DNA from 3 places in the Streptomyces solicathayae genome. Region 2 is predicted to be linked to each of the others. Evidence: riboswitches for the same ligand, from Rfam matches in the RefSeq annotation. Region 2 holds a riboswitch; each other region holds the start of a gene.
The links. A riboswitch is a leader RNA that binds a small molecule or an ion and turns the genes downstream of it on or off. The one in region 2 is predicted to bind cyclic di-AMP.
Positions count from the first base shown of each region.

Region 1: linked by a shared signal. The riboswitch ahead of R2D22_RS06080 (LysM peptidoglycan-binding domain-containing M23 family metallopeptidase) and the one ahead of R2D22_RS22330 (transglycosylase family protein) in region 2 are both predicted to bind cyclic di-AMP.
Region 3: linked by a shared signal. The riboswitch ahead of R2D22_RS09665 (M23 family metallopeptidase) and the one ahead of R2D22_RS22330 (transglycosylase family protein) in region 2 are both predicted to bind cyclic di-AMP.

Region 1 covers NZ_CP137573.1:1,312,046-1,317,224, reverse strand. The annotation lists gene dxs (1-deoxy-D-xylulose-5-phosphate synthase) at 1-502, shown strand, start outside; gene R2D22_RS06100 (aspartate aminotransferase family protein) at 499-1,887, shown strand; gene R2D22_RS06095 (helix-turn-helix domain-containing protein) at 1,994-2,629, shown strand; gene R2D22_RS06090 (DUF6126 family protein) at 2,660-2,815, shown strand; gene R2D22_RS06085 (tyrosine-protein phosphatase) at 2,846-3,658, opposite strand; cyclic di-AMP (ydaO/yuaA leader) riboswitch at 4,043-4,200, shown strand; gene R2D22_RS06080 (LysM peptidoglycan-binding domain-containing M23 family metallopeptidase) at 4,203-5,129, shown strand.
Region 2 covers NZ_CP137573.1:4,811,828-4,817,006, forward strand. The annotation lists gene R2D22_RS22325 (transglycosylase family protein) at 1-756, shown strand, start outside; cyclic di-AMP (ydaO/yuaA leader) riboswitch at 1,032-1,208, shown strand; gene R2D22_RS22330 (transglycosylase family protein) at 1,212-1,904, shown strand; gene eno (phosphopyruvate hydratase) at 2,191-3,477, shown strand; gene R2D22_RS22340 (FtsB family cell division protein) at 3,580-4,053, shown strand; gene R2D22_RS22345 (DUF501 domain-containing protein) at 4,103-4,654, shown strand; gene R2D22_RS22350 (Ppx/GppA phosphatase family protein) at 4,651-5,179, shown strand, end outside.
Region 3 covers NZ_CP137573.1:2,142,053-2,147,231, reverse strand. The annotation lists gene R2D22_RS09675 (M16 family metallopeptidase) at 1-910, shown strand, start outside; gene R2D22_RS09670 (M16 family metallopeptidase) at 937-2,304, shown strand; cyclic di-AMP (ydaO/yuaA leader) riboswitch at 2,505-2,667, shown strand; gene R2D22_RS09665 (M23 family metallopeptidase) at 2,681-3,451, shown strand; gene R2D22_RS09660 (GntR family transcriptional regulator) at 3,651-4,334, shown strand; gene R2D22_RS09655 (HPr family phosphocarrier protein) at 4,577-4,858, opposite strand; gene R2D22_RS09650 (bifunctional acetate--CoA ligase family protein/GNAT family N-acetyltransferase) at 5,034-5,179, shown strand, end outside.

The DNA of each region.
Region 1 (5,179 bases), 3.5 Mb from region 2:
GGCCGTGGACGTCGACGACGCGCCGACGCTGCTGCGCTTCCCGAAGGAGTCGGCCGGCCCGCCGCTGCCGGCCGTGGGCCGGATCGGCGGCATGGACGTGCTGCGCCGGGAAGACGCCGCCGACGTCCTGCTGGTCGCCGTCGGCGTGATGGCCGCAGAATGCCTCGGGGCCGCCGAGCTGCTCGCCGGACGCGGCATCCGGTGCACGGTCGTCGACCCCCGCTGGGTCAAGCCGGTCGACCCGGCGCTCGCCCCGCTGGCCGCCGGGCACCGGCTGGTCGCGGTCGTCGAGGACAACAGCCGGACCGGCGGCGTCGGGGCCGCGGTCGGCCAGGCGCTGCGCGACGCCGGCGTGGACGTGCCGCTGCGCACCTTCGGCATCCCCGAGCAGTTCCTCGCCCACGCCTCCCGCAAGGAGGTGCTGGCCGAGATCGGACTGACCCCGGTGGAGATCGCCGGCCGGATCAGCGCCGCGCTCGTACGCAAGGAGAACCAGGAATGACCGACAAGGGATTCGACCTCGGGCGGCTGCTCGCGGAGCGCGGCGCGGAGCGGTACGAGCTGCACGCGAAGTACCTGAACCACCAGCTGCCGCGCATGCTGCACACCATCGGATTCGACAAGGTCTACGAACGGGCCGAGGGCGCCCACTTCTGGGACTCCGAGGGCAACGACCACCTCGACATGCTGGCCGGCTTCGGCGTGATGGGCCTGGGCCGGCACCACCCGGTGGTCCGTAAGGCCCTGCACGACGTCCTCGACGCCTCGCTCGCCGACCTGACCCGCTTCGACTGCCCGCCGCTGCCCGGCCTGCTCGCCGAGAGGCTGCTGGCCCACAGCCCGCACCTCGACCGGGTCTTCTTCGGCAACAGCGGCACGGAGGCGGTCGAGACCGCGCTGAAGTTCGCCCGCTACGCCACCGGCCGGCCGAGGATCCTGTACTGCGACCACGCCTTCCACGGCCTGACCACCGGCTCGCTCTCGGTGAACGGCGAGCGCGGCTTCCGGGACGGCTTCGCGCCGCTGCTGCCCGACACCGCGATCGAGCTGGGCGACCTCGACGCCCTGGGGCGGGAGCTGCGCCGGGGCGACGTGGCCGCGCTGATCGTCGAGCCGATCCAGGGCAAGGGGGTGCACGAGGCGCCGCCCGGCTATCTGCGGGCGGCGCAGGAGCTGCTGCACCGGCACAAGGCGCTGCTGATCGCCGACGAGGTGCAGACCGGACTCGGCAGGACCGGCGACTTCTACGCGTACCAGCACGAGGACGGCGTGGAGCCCGACCTGGTCTGCGTCGCGAAGGCGCTGTCCGGCGGGTACGTGCCGGTCGGCGCGACCCTCGGCAAGGACTGGATCTTCAAGAAGGTCTTCTCGTCGATGGACCGGGTCCTCGTCCACTCCGCCAGTTTCGGCTCGAACGCCCAGGCCATGGCGGCCGGGCTCGCGGTGCTGTCGGTGATGGAGCAGGAGGGGACGGTGGCGCACGTCCGGCAGGTCGGCGGGCTGCTGGCCGACCGGCTGCGCGCGCTGGTGCCGCGGTACGAGCTGCTGCACGAGATCCGCGGCCGGGGACTGATGATCGGGATCGAGTTCGGACGGCCCTCCTCGCTGGGGCTGCGCAGCCGCTGGACCATGCTCCAGGCGGCCCGGAAAGGGCTCTTCGCGCAGATGGTCGTGGTGCCGCTGCTCCAGCGGCACCGGATCCTCACCCAGGTGTCGGGGGATCACCTGGAGGTGATCAAGCTGATCCCGCCGCTGGTGATCGACGAGGCGGACGTGGACCGGTTCGTCGAGGCGTTCACGGCGGTGATGGACGACGCGCACGGCGGCGGCGGGCTCATGTGGGACTTCGGGAAGACACTGGTCAAGCAGGCCGTGGCGCAGCGCTGAGGGACGGGCACAGCGCTGGGGGACGGCCTCTCCGGCGCCGGTCGCGGGTTTTTGCCTCTCGGGCAAGAAAGTTGCCTCAGAGGAAAGATCCTGGCGGAATGGAGGCATGGAGCACCTCTCGGACCTCCCCGGGGACCCGTCCCCGGACGCCGCCCCGGACGTCCTGCCGGACGTCGCCCCGCAGCTGCGCGGCCTGCGCCGCCGCCGCGGGCTGACCCTGGAGGCCGCCGCCCAGCGGGCCGGCCTCTCGCCGGCGCACCTGTCCCGCCTGGAGACGGGCCGCCGGCAGCCCTCGCTGCCGATGCTGCTGGCCCTGGCCCGTATCTACGGTACGACGGTCTCCGCGCTCCTGGGCGAGGTCCCCCCGGAACACGACCCCGTGGTCCGGGCGGGCCGGTCCGAGCCGGTCGAGGCGGACGGCTGGGTGTACCACCAGGCCGGCGGTGCGGGCCGGGCGCTCCAAGCGCTCCGGGTCCACGTCCCCTACGCCACCCGGGCCGACATCGTGCGGGTCCATCCCGGCGAGGAATGGCTCCACGTGCTGCACGGCCGGGTGCGGCTCGCGCTCGGCGACGCCGTGCACGTGCTCGACCCGGGGGACAGCGCGCACTTCGACTCGCTCACCCCGCACCGGATCGGCGCGGCCACCCGCGACGGCGCCGATCTGCTGTTCGTCCACACGCTGCTGCAGAGCCCCGCCGCCGAGCTGTGCCTCGGCGACGCGACTCCGCACCGGCGCTGAGCCCAGCTGAGCCCATGGGAGGGCCTTGACATGTCCGAAAAGTCCACGGCGATCACCGGCCAGGAGCGCGGGGGCGGCAAGTTCCCCAAGGGGCTCGTGCTCCGGCTCTTCGCCTACCTGGTGGCCGGCCACCTCTTCGCCGGCTTCCTCTACCTGCTCTTCGCGGTCGGCGCGGGGAACCCCTGACCCGCGAGGGGCCGCGGCCGGCGTGCTCCGCTACGCCTCGGTGACCAGCCGGGCGCGCAGCAGCTCGCGCGTCTCGGCGGAGAGCTTGAGGCCCTCGGTGAGATAGCCCTCGACCGAGCCGTACGTGGCCTCCATCGTCTCGAACGCGGCCCGCAGGTACTCCACCCGCGCGTCGAACAGCGGGCTCAGCAGCTCCATGACCTCGGGCGCCAGCCCGTCCGGGGCGGTGGAGCTGCGCTGCACCTTGTAGCGGCGGTGCGGCTCGTTCGACTTCACGTAGTCGGCCTCGATGGCCTCCCGCTCCACGCCGACCGCCAGCAGCGACACGGCGATCGACAGGCCGGCCCGGTCCTTGCCGGCGGCGCAGTGCATCAGCGCCGGGACGCTGTCCTCGGCCATGGCGTGCAGGATCCGGCTGTGCTCGGCCGTCCGCTGCACAATCATCTTCCGGTACGAATCGGACATACGGTCGGCCGCCTTGCCGTTCCCGAGCATCTCCCGCAGCGTCGAGAGATCGCCCGACCGCACCAGCTTCCAGAACTCCTTGCCGTCCGCCGGGTCGTTCAGGGGGATGTGCACGTTCCGCGTGCCGGGCAGCTCGACGTCCAGGCCCTCGAACTTCCGGTCGGCCTCGTTGCGGAAGTCGAAGATCGTGTGCAGTCCGAGGGTCGACAGGAAGGCCGCGTCCTCCGCGGTGGCGTGTGCGAGGTGCCCGCTGCGGAAGAGCCGGCCCGGGGTCACGGCCCTGCCGTCCACGGTCGGCAGTCCGCCCACGTCCCGGAAGTTGCGGACCCCCGTCAGTTCGGGCTCGGTCGAGGGGACCTGCGGCGTCTGCTGCGTCACGGATGCTCCTGAGTGTGTGGCGACGAGAAATCGGTTCCTGGGGCAATCATCCAGACGGACTCCCTCGCGCGCACCCCCTCGGACGGGAATGTGCAATCTGTCCGAATTAGAGGTTTTGGGTATAGCGCGCCCCGATTGAAGGTGACATGGGATCAGAGGCGTGAGGAGCGTCATAAGCGTGACGGTCCGTGCCTGATCGTCTTCTCCAAATACCCTGCGCGGAAAGGAAGGCGAAGATCCGTCATCCACGGAGGGTGACCGGAATTCCGTATGAATTCCGCCGCCGTGAATGGGAAAAGGAAATGGCGGCTTGTTCGTGCCGACCCGGCTCGTCTAGCGTCACGCTCACTCCGGTCGGACCGCCGAATCCTGCCACCGTCCGGATTTCCGCACCCACCCACGTGTGGCAGGAGCGGGGGACCCAGGTAAGACGCCGGTCCTCACGCACAGGACGGCTTGGGGTGAAGTCGCGTACGACACGCGACCGGACATCTCCAGTCCGAACCCGACAGCTCACCTCGCAGGCGACGGAGAGGAATTCGCCATGCCCGCGAAGGGTAAGCACCGCCGTCCCAAGGTCAATCCGATCACGCGCGGACTCGTCGCCGCCGGCGCCGGTGGCGCCGTCGTCGCCCTGCCGCTCTTCGGCGCGACCGGCGCCCACGCCGCCGAGCAGGCCGCCCCGAGCGTGACCTCCCAGCAGGCCGTCGCCGCCGTGGCCGCCGCGAAGCCGGCCGCCGCTCCGCAGGCCGCCAAGGCCAAGGCGAAGACCAAGGCCAAGGTCTACAAGGTCGTCCGCGGCGACTACCTGTCCAAGATCGCCCAGGAGCACCACCTGGCCGGCGGCTGGCAGAAGCTCTACAAGGACAACCGCCAGGTCATCGGCGACAACCCGTCGCTGATCCGGCCCGGCATGAAGCTCACCCTCGGCGCCAAGTCGACGGCGAAGCCGGCCGCGCAGACCGAGCGCAAGGCCGCCCCGAAGCCGGCCCCGAAGGCCGCCGCCAAGGCCACCGAGACCCGTGCTTCCCGCAGCAGTGAGCGCGCGGCCGCCCCGGCCGCCGCCTCCGGCTGGTTCGCCCCGGTCTCCGGCGGCGTCTCCACCCCGTACCGCATGGCCGGTTCGATGTGGTCCTCCGGCTACCACACCGGTGCCGACTTCATCGCCTCCACCGGCACGTCGGTCCGCGCCGTCGGTCCGGGCACGGTCGTCTCGGCCGGCTGGGGCGGTGCCTACGGCAACGAGATCGTCATCCAGCACGCCGACGGCTCGTACTCCCAGTACGCCCACCTCTCCTCGTTGGCCGTCTCGGCCGGCGAGACCGTCACCGGCGGCCAGCAGATCGGCCTCTCCGGCTCGACCGGCAACGTCACCGGCCCGCACCTGCACTTCGAGATCCGCACCGGCCCGAGCTACGGCTCGGACGTCGACCCGCTGGCCTACCTGCGCAGCCACGGCGTCTCGATCTGACGAACGCCCGCGCGAGCGGCTCCCGGAGGCCCGGCACGTGTCCACGTGTC
Region 2 (5,179 bases):
GGCGGCCTGCAGTTCACCCAGGAGACCTGGGACACCTTCGGTGGCGCCGAGTACGCGGCCCGCCCGGACCTCGCCAGCCGCGCTCAGCAGATCGCCGTCGCGGAGAAGGCGCTCGCCTCGCAGGGCGCGAAGACCTGGGCCACCTGCGCCGGGATCGTCGGCCTGAAGGACGACGGCACCCTGAAGCCGCCCGCGAACCCGACCGGCGGGGTCCTGCCGGAGGCGCCCGACGCATCCGCAAATCCGGATGCCGCGGGGGAGGGGTCCACCGACCCCGCCGAGTCCGACACGCCCGGAAAGCCCGAGAAGTCCGCCGAGCCCGACGTGAGCGGCTCGCCCTCCTCGCCGTCGGCCTCCGCCTCCCCGGACGCCGGCACCTCGCCCGGCACCGAGACCCCCGGCACCGGCAAGCACCGCGGCGAGGCGGCCACCGAGGATCCCGTCAATTCGGACACCACGCCCGAATCGGGACGTCATGCCGCGCCGAGTGGCGACCCGGCGCGTGACGCCGGCGATCCCGCTGTCGACGAAATCGCCGGTAACCAGACGGATGCCGCCAAGGGTGTGAAGGGTGAGAACCCGAACACCTCGGACGAATACACCGTGCTTCCCGGCGACAACCTCTCCGAGATCGCCGCCGAGCACGAACTCCACGGAGGGTGGAAGGCGCTCTACAAGGCCAACCGCGAGACCGTGGGGGCCGATCCGGACCTCATCCGCCCCGGTCAGAGCCTCGATCTGACCGACCGGCAGTAGTCGCGTACGGGGGTGGTTCGCGGCTGTATGTCCGGTTCTGAGCAAATGAGACATGGGTCTCTTCGCCTCAACTGGCGTGTCTTGTCCGCAAACTTTGCTTCCGTCACCTCTCACCTGCGCAAACGACCCTCACAACTGGGCCGGTAGGGGCGATTTTTCCCGAATGGGGTCTTTGAACTTGGCCGGGGTCTGTGTCTACGGTCGTGACCGCTCGCCACCGCGGGCCCCGTCGACCGGTAACGCCGAATCCTGCCGTCGGCCGATGGGAACAGTCGTCGCGTCAAGCGCCGTAGGCAGGAGCGGGGGACCCAGGTAAGTGCCGGTCCCGGCCGTCGAGACAGTGACGGCCGATCGACCGGCTTGGGGTGAAGCCGCGTGCAAGGACACGCGGCCGGGCAACTCTTCCGGCCCGAACCCGACAGCTCACCTCGCAGGCGTCGGTGAGGAGAACTTCCATGCTGCTTTCCGGCAAGGGCAAACACCGTCGTGCCTCCAAGGCCACCCGCGTCGTCGCACTCGCCGGCGTCGCCGGTGTCGCCGTCGCCGCCCCGCTGCTGACCGCGGGCACCGCCTCGGCCGCCACCGCCTCCGAGTGGGACGCCGTCGCGCAGTGCGAGTCCGGCGGCGACTGGTCCATCAACACCGGCAACGGTTACTACGGCGGCCTGCAGTTCTCGGCCTCCACCTGGGCCGCCTACGGCGGCACCGCCTACGCGGCCACCGCCGACCAGGCCTCCAAGTCGCAGCAGATCCAGATCGCCGAGAAGGTCCTGGCGGGCCAGGGCAAGGGCGCGTGGCCGAGCTGCGGCGTGGGCCTGTCCGGCGCCGCGTACACCGGCGGCACCGCCGAGCAGGCGCAGCCCCAGCCGGAGCGGAAGGCCGAGCAGCCCACCACCCGCAGCGAGCAGCGCACCGCGCCGAAGCCCGCCGCGAAGAACGGCGACGCGAAGAAGACCGTCACCACCCCGACCGGCAAGAAGGTCAAGAAGGGTGACGGCGAGTACAAGGTCGTCGCCGGTGACACGCTGAGCAAGATCGCCGCCGCGCACGACGTCAAGGGCGGCTGGGAGAAGCTCTTCAAGCTGAACAAGGACATCGTCCAGGACGCGGACCTGATCTACCCGGGTCAGCAGCTCCACCTGAAGTGAGCCGAGCGACCCGGGTGGGTCCGGCGGCCCACCCGCGTCGCACGACACTCCCGCGGTGATCACCCCGGTCCGGCGTGTTTCTCCCCCGTACACGCCGGGCCGGGGTTCTCCATGTCCGGTTACCCGCAGGTAGAACGAGACCGTTCGCCCCGGGATGCCCGCGCTTGGGTCCTTTTTCGTCCCAGCGGGCGGGCACCCGACTGGCCGGGCACCCCGAGCCGGTTAGGCTCTTGTCGCAAGGCCAAGCAGACCTCTGCACTTTTCTCGCGTCACATCCCAGAAGGAGATGCTCGTGCCGTCCATCGACGTCGTCGTAGCCCGGGAAATCCTGGACTCCCGAGGCAACCCCACGGTCGAGGTCGAGGTCGGCCTCGACGACGGCAGCACCGGCCGTGCTGCCGTTCCGTCCGGCGCCTCCACCGGTGCGTTCGAGGCCCTGGAGCTTCGCGACGGTGACCAGAACCGCTACCTCGGCAAGGGTGTCGAGAAGGCCGTCCTCGCCGTCATCGAGCAGATCGGCCCGGAGCTCGTCGGCTACGACGCCACCGAGCAGCGCCTGATCGACCAGGCGATGTTCGACCTGGACGCCACGCCGGACAAGTCCTCGCTCGGCGCCAACGCCATCCTCGGCGTCTCCCTCGCCGTCGCGCACGCCGCCTCCGAGGCGTCCGACCTCCCGCTCTTCCGCTACCTGGGCGGCCCGAACGCGCACCTGCTGCCCGTTCCGATGATGAACATCCTGAACGGCGGCTCGCACGCCGACTCCAACGTGGACATCCAGGAGTTCATGATCGCGCCGATCGGCGCGGAGTCCTTCTCCGAGGCGCTGCGCTGGGGCACCGAGGTCTACCACACCCTCAAGTCCGTCCTGAAGACCAAGGGCCTGTCCACCGGTCTCGGCGACGAGGGCGGCTTCGCCCCGAACCTCGGCTCCAACCGCGAGGCGCTCGACCTCATCCTCGAGGCCATCAAGCAGGCCGGCTACGTCCCGGGCAAGGACATCGCGCTGGCGCTCGACTGCGCCGCGTCCGAGTTCTACAAGGACGGCGCCTACGAGTTCGAGGGCAAGTCCCGCTCGGCCGCCGAGATGACCGAGTACTACGAGGAGCTCGTCTCCGCGTACCCGCTGGTATCCATCGAGGACCCGCTGTTCGAGGACGACTGGGACGGCTGGAAGACCATCACCGAGAAGCTCGGTGCCAAGGTCCAGCTCGTCGGTGACGACCTGTTCGTCACCAACCCGGAGCGCCTGGCCCGCGGCATCGACGAGAGCGCCGCGAACGCCCTCCTCGTGAAGGTCAACCAGATCGGCTCGCTGACCGAGACGCTGGACGCCGTCGAGCTGGCCCAGCGCAACGGCTTCAAGTGCATGATGTCCCACCGCTCCGGCGAGACCGAGGACGTCACCATCGCCGACCTGGCCGTCGCCACCAACTGCGGCCAGATCAAGACCGGCGCCCCGGCCCGCTCCGAGCGCGTCGCCAAGTACAACCAGCTGCTGCGCATCGAGGAGATCCTCGACGACGCCGCGGTCTACGCCGGCCGCAGCGCCTTCCCGCGCTTCAAGGGCTGACGCCAGGGCTGACACCCAGCAGCCGTGAGGCAGCTTCCCCGCGTCCCCGCACTCGGTCCCGTACCGTGTGCGGGGACGTGCGTTTGATCAGGGGGTGTACGAATGGCCGTGAAGGACCGGGACCGGTTCTCGACCGCGACCCGGATCAGGCTGCTCGGCGAGCAGACCGCCGCCCGTGTCTACCGGTCCCAGACCCGCCGGCAGGCCCGCCGTTCCCGGCTCACCGGGCGCGCCGCCTTCCTCGCCCTGATCGTCTGCTCCCTGGTGGTGGCCCTCGCCTACCCCATGCGGCAGTACGTCTCCCAGCGCGCCGAGATCGCCGACCAGGAACGCCAGGCCGCCGAGGCCGCCGACCGGGTGGAACAGCTGCGCGACGAGAAGGCGCGGCTCCAGGACCCCGCGTACGTGCGCCGGCTGGCCCGCGAGCACCTGCACTTCGTGATGCCCGGCGAGACCGGCTTCACCGTGAACGACCCGGAGGCCGCCGGCCGGCCCCGCTCCGGGGGCGACGCCGACGACCGCGCCTGGTACTCCGAGCTGTGGGACGGCGTGGACCACGCCGACGCGCGCCGCTGAGGGATGATGGGGGCGACCCGGCTCCGACGACGAGAAGACTGACGTACGCATGGAAACGCCCCCTCCGCAGACCGAACCCACCGCGCCCACCGAGGCGGACGTCGCCGCGTTCGAGGCGCAGCTCGGCCGGCCGCCGCGCGGCCTGCGCGCGATCGCGCACCGCTGCCCGTGCGGCAACCCCGACGTCGTCGAGACCGCGCCGCGGCTCCCCGACGGGACGCCGTTCCCGACCACGTACTACCTGACCTGCCCGCGTGCGGCCTCGGCCATCGGCACGCTGGAGGCCAACGGGGTCATGAAGGAGATGCAGGCCCGGCTCGGCACCGACCCGGAGCTGGCCGCCGCCTACCGCGCCGCCCACGAGGACTACATCGCCCGCCGCGACGCCATCGAGGTCCTGGAGGGCTTCCCGAGCGCCGGCGGCATGCCGGACCGGGTCAAGTGCCTGCACGTGCTCGTCGGCCACTCGCTCGTGGCCGGCCCGGGCGTGAACCCGTTCGGCGACGAGGCGATCGCGATGCTGCCGGAGTGGTGGGCCAAGGGCCCCTGCGTCGACCCGTGCGGCGAGAAGGCCGCCACGGAAGAGGAGGCCGGCGAATGACGCGCGTCGCTGGCATCGACTGCGGGACGAACTCCATCCGCCTGCTGGTCGCCGACGTTCACCCCGAGACGGGCGAGCTGATCGAGCTGGACCGGCGGATGACGATCGTCCGGCTCGGCCAGGGCGTGGACCGCACCGGGCGGCTGGCCCCGGAGGCGCTGGAGCGCACCTTCGCGGCCTGCCGCGAGTACGCCGGCGTCATCAAGGAGCTGGGCGCCGAGAAGCTGCGCTTCGTGGCGACCTCCGCTTCCCGGGACGCGGAGAACCGCGAGGAGTTCGTCTCCGGGGTGCTGGACATCCTGGGCGTCGAGCCCGAGGTGATCTCCGGCGACCAGGAGGCCGAGTTCTCCTTCACCGGCGCGACCTCGGAACTCGACGGCGACGACACGTGCCTGGTCGTCGACATCGGCGGGGGTTCGACCGAGTTCGTCGTGGGCAACCGGCACGTGGAGGCCGCGCGTTCGGTGGACATCGGCTGCGTCCGCCTCACCGAACGGCACGTCACGAGCGACCCGGTGAGCGCCG
Region 3 (5,179 bases), 2.7 Mb from region 2:
GCCGTACGGCACCGCCTTCGAGAAGCTCACCGCGCTCGCCTACCCCGAGGGCCACCCGTACCACCACACGCCGATCGGCTCGATGGCCGATCTGGACGCCGCCACCCTCGAGGACGCGCGGAACTTCTTCCGCACCTACTACGCGCCGAACAACGCGGTGCTGTCGGTCGTCGGCGACATCGACCCGGAGCAGACCCTCGCCTGGATCGAGAAGTACTTCGGCTCCATCCCGTCCCACGACGGCAAGCAGCCGCCGCGCGACGGCACGCTCCCGGAGACCATCGGCGAGCAGCTGCGCGAGGTCGTCGAGGAGGAGGTCCCGGCCCGCGCGCTGATGGCCGCCTACCGGCTCCCGCACGACGGCACCCGCGAGTGCGACGCGGCCGACCTGGCCCTCACCGTCCTCGGCGGCGGCGAGTCCTCCCGGCTGCACAACCGGCTGGTCCGCCGCGACCGCACGGCCGTCGCGGCCGGCTTCGGCCTGCTGCGGCTGGCCGGCGCGCCCTCGCTGGGCTGGCTGGACGTGAAGACGTCCGGCGGCGTCGAGGTGCCGCAGATCGAGGCGGCCGTCGACGAGGAACTGGCCCGGTTCGCCGCCGAGGGCCCGACGCCCGAGGAGATGGAGCGCGCCCAGGCGCAGTTGGAGCGCGAGTGGCTGGACCGGCTCGGTACGGTCGCGGGCCGCGCCGACGAACTGTGCCGGTTCGCGGTGCTGTTCGGGGACCCGCAGCTCGCGCTGACCGCCGTGCACCGCGTGCTCGAGGTCACCGCCGAGGAGGTGCAGGCGGTCGCCAAGGCCCGACTGCGCCCCGACAACCGCGCGGTGCTCGTGTACGAGCCGGTCACCGCGGGCCAGGGCGACCAGGCCGGAGAGAGCGACAGCGACGAGGAAGAGGGAGCCGACCAGTGAGCGACGCTGCCGCGTCTTTGACCAGCATGGAGTTCCACCCGCAGCCGCAGCCGGGCGTCGCCCGCCCGTGGGCTTTCCCGGCCCCGGAGCGCGGCGCGCTCGACAACGGACTGACGGTGCTGCGCTGCCACCGCCCCGGCCAGCAGGTGGTGGCCGTCGAGATCGTCCTCGAAGCCCCGCTGGACGCCGAGCCGGACGGCCTGGACGGCGTCGCCACGATCATGGCGCGGGCGCTGTCCGAGGGCACCGACAAGCACTCCGCGGAGGAGTTCGCCGCCGAGCTGGAGCGCTGCGGCGCCACGCTCGACGCGCACGCCGACCACCCGGGCCTGCGGGTCTCCCTGGAGGTTCCGGTCTCCCGGCTGCCCAAGGCGCTCGGACTGCTCGCCGAGGCGCTGCGCGCGCCCGCGTTCGCCGACACCGAGATCGAGCGCCTGGTGCGGAACCGGCTCGACGAGATCCCGCACGAGACGGCCAACCCCGCCCGGCGCGCGGCCAAGCAGCTCTCCAGGGAGCTGTTCCCGGCCGGTTCGCGCATGTCGCGTCCGCGCCAGGGCACCGAGGAGACCGTCGGCGCGATCGACGCCGCCGCCGTGCGCGCCTTCTACGAGGCGCACGTCCGGCCCGCCACGGCGACCGCCGTGGTCGTCGGCGACCTCACCGACGTCGACCTGGACGCCGTCCTGGCCGACACCCTGGGCGACTGGACCGGCGACACGGTCGAGGCGCGTCCGATGCCGCCGATCACGGCGGACGACACCGGCCGGGTGATCATCGTCGACCGGCCCGGCGCGGTGCAGACCCAGCTGCTGATCGGCCGCATCGGCCCGGACCGGCACGAGCGCGTGTGGCCGGCCCAGGTGCTCGGCGCGTACTGCCTCGGCGGCACCCTCACCTCCCGGCTCGACCGCGTGCTGCGCGAGGAGAAGGGCTACACCTACGGCGTCCGCGCCTTCGGCCAGGTGCTCCGCTCCGACGGCCAGGGGCACGGCGCCTCGATGCTCGCCATCAGCGGTTCCGTCGACACCCCCAACACCGGCCCGGCACTTGACGACCTGTGGAAGGTGCTGCGCACCCTCGCGGCCGAGGGTCTGACGGACGCCGAGCGGGACGTGGCGGTGCAGAACCTGGTGGGCGTCGCGCCGCTCAAGTACGAGACCGCGGCGTCCGTCGCCGGCACGCTCGCCGACCAGGTCGAGCAGCGTCTTCCGGACGATTTCCAGGCGCAGTTGTACGCCCGGCTGGCCGAGACGGGCACGGTCGAGGCGACCGCCGCGGTCGTCAACGCCTTCCCGGTGGACCGGCTCGTGACCGTCCTCGTCGGCGACGCGGCCGAGATCGAGGAGCCGGTACGGGCGCTCGGCATCGGCGAAGTCACCGTCGTGACGGGCTGATTGAGCCGGTTCGCGGACCACGCGAGGACCCCGACGTCACGTTACGTCGGGGTCCTCCCCTTTGTCCGGTTCGATGTGGAACGTAATCATCTGCCCTGTGGGATGCGCTACAAACGGGCGTGTCTGTTTGGTGATTGAAAGATGGTCCGCTTAGCGTCGATCCGGCTGTTCGGCGTTGCACAAGCCGCATCCGCGGCAACGGACAGTCATCGCCGAGTCCCCGAAGGCGCGAGCCTGGGGAGCCGGGGACCCACGCAGTCCCTGGGGTGAATCGGACGCCTTCGCCTTCGGGTGGAGGGGCCCGTAGGAGACCTTCCTGCTCCGAACCCGTCAGCTAACCCGGTAGGCGAGAAGGAAGGAAAGGATCAGCCACTACATGGCGTTCACCCGTGCCACCGGGAAGCATCGTGGTCCGAGCCGTCTGGCGCGCCGCAGCGCGGGCATCGCCGGCGTCGCGACCCTCGCCACCACCGGCGTCATCGGAACCCTCGCCTCCCCGGCGCTCGCCGCCGACACGGACGTCCGCGCGCTCGAGGACACCGGCCTGACGCAGGCCATCGCCGTGGACTCGCTCGCGGACAGGATCGACGCCCAGGCCGCCGCCCAGGAGCGGGAGGCCTTCGAGGCCGCCGCCAAGGCGAAGGCCGAGGCCGAGGCGAAGCGCAAGGCCGAGGCCCGCGCCAAGAAGCTCCGCGAGGAGAAGGAGCGCGCCGCCCGCGAGGCCGAGCGCAAGCGCCTGAACTCCTTCCGGCTGCCCGTCGCCGGCTCGTACGTCACCACGGGCTACAAGGCCGGCGGCTCGCTCTGGTCCTCCGGTAGCCACTCGGGCATCGACTTCCACGCCGCCTCCGGCAGCACCGTCGTCTCCGTCGGCTCCGGCACCGTCGTCGAGGCCGGCTGGGGCGGCGCGTACGGCAACAACATCGTGATCCGGATGAACGACGGCACGTACACCCAGTACGGCCACCTCTCCTCGATCGGCGTCTCGGTCGGCCAGTCCGTCGTGCCCGGCCAGAAGATAGGAATCTCCGGCTCGACCGGTAACTCGACCGGACCGCACCTGCACTTCGAGGCCCGCACCAGCCCCGACTACGGCTCCGACATCAACCCGCTCGCGTACCTGCGCGCCCGCGGCGTGAACGTCTGATCCCAGGAGATCTCTCCTCTCCGGTCACGGAGAAAAGCCCCGGCTCGTACGGAGTCGGGGCTTTTTGGTGGCCAAAAGATATCCAGGGTTCACGGGGGCCCGTCGGAAATACCGCTCCGCTGCAATAGAGTCACCGAAGAGTCGGCGAACAGACGCCCGTCGGATGGGTTTCGCGCGGATCGAGGCGGAGGTCGGACACATGCGCATTCCCGCGCATTCGGTATGCACGGCGATCCGGGACGACATCGTCTCCGGGGTCTTCGAGCGCGGCAGCCGGCTGACCGAGGAGCAGCTCGCCCGTCGGTACGGGGTCTCCCGCGTCCCGGTCCGCGAGGCGCTGCGCACCCTGGAGTCCGAGGGCTTCGTGGTGACCCGGCGGCACGCCGGCGCGCATGTCGCGGAGCCCACCGAGCAGGAGGCGGCCGACCTGCTGGACGTCCGCGCGCTCCTGGAACCGCTGGGCGCCGCGCGCGCCGCCCAGCGCCGCACCGACGCGCACCTCAAAGTGCTGCGTGGCCTGGTCAGGCTGGGCCAGGAGCGGGCCAGGCGGGGCCAGGGCGAGGACCTGCGCTCGCTCGGCGGCTGGTTCCACGAGACGCTCGCGCAGGCCTCGGCCAGCCCCGCGCTCGCCGCACTGCTCACCCAGCTGCGGCACAAGATCGCCTGGATGTACGCGGTGGAATCCTCCGGCCGGCCGGTGGAGACGTGGGCCGAGCACGGCGCGATCGTGGACGCGGTGGCCCGCGGCGACGCGGAACGCGCCAGGGCGCTCACCGCGCTGCACGCGGAGCGCACCCTTCCGCTCCACCGGCTGCGGCATCCGGAGCGGACCCGTGTGAGGTCTTCGCAACATGCCGTAAACACCGCGGGCTCCGCGCATTAACAGGGGCACTGTATACAAAGAAGCATCATCGGGTGGGCCGGTATTTGGGCTGCCTGAATGCGGCTGCCCGAATGCGGCTGTCGGAATTGCGGCCGTCCGGAATTGCTCCTGGTGAATTCGTTGTGGACGGATGGGGCGTGCAGCGCAGTAGTCCGCACAGTCCGCGGAAAAGCGCGAGCCGCCTCGCCGGAATTCCGGTACGGGACGGCTCGCGATGCCGGGCGCGAAGGCCCGAGGGTGGGTCAGACGGTCTCGGGCAGCTCGTCGAGACCCTCGGCGACCAGCTTCGCCAGGCGGTCCAGGGCGGCCTCGGCGCCCTCGTCCTCCGAAGCGAGCACGATCTCCTCGCCGCCCTGGGCGCCCAGGCCCAGGACCGCGAGCATGGAGGCGGCGTTGACCGGGTTGCCGTCCGCCTTGGCGATCGTGACCGGGACGCCGGAGGCCGTGGCGGCACGGACGAAGATGGAGGCGGGGCGGGCGTGCAGGCCCTCGGCCCACCCGACGTTGACGCGGCGCTCGACCATGGTGTTGTCCTTCGGGTCTCAGGAGTTGTCTAGACCAGTCTCTCACGGGTCGCGCGGTGCCCGTGCCGACCCTCGTCCCGGTGTCGCCGGGCTCTGGCGATCCTCCTCACCTTGCACGGAGCCGACCGGGTGCGCGACCGGTGCCCGCGTCGTACCCCGGCCGTAGGCTGACGCCATGCAGACGCCGTCGGAACACGCGTACCCCGACCACTGGGAGGCCGACGTCGTGCTGCGCGACGGCGGCACCGCGCGGATCAGGCCCATCACCGTCGATGACGCCGACCGGCTGGTCAGCTTCTACGAGCAGGTGTCGGACGAGTC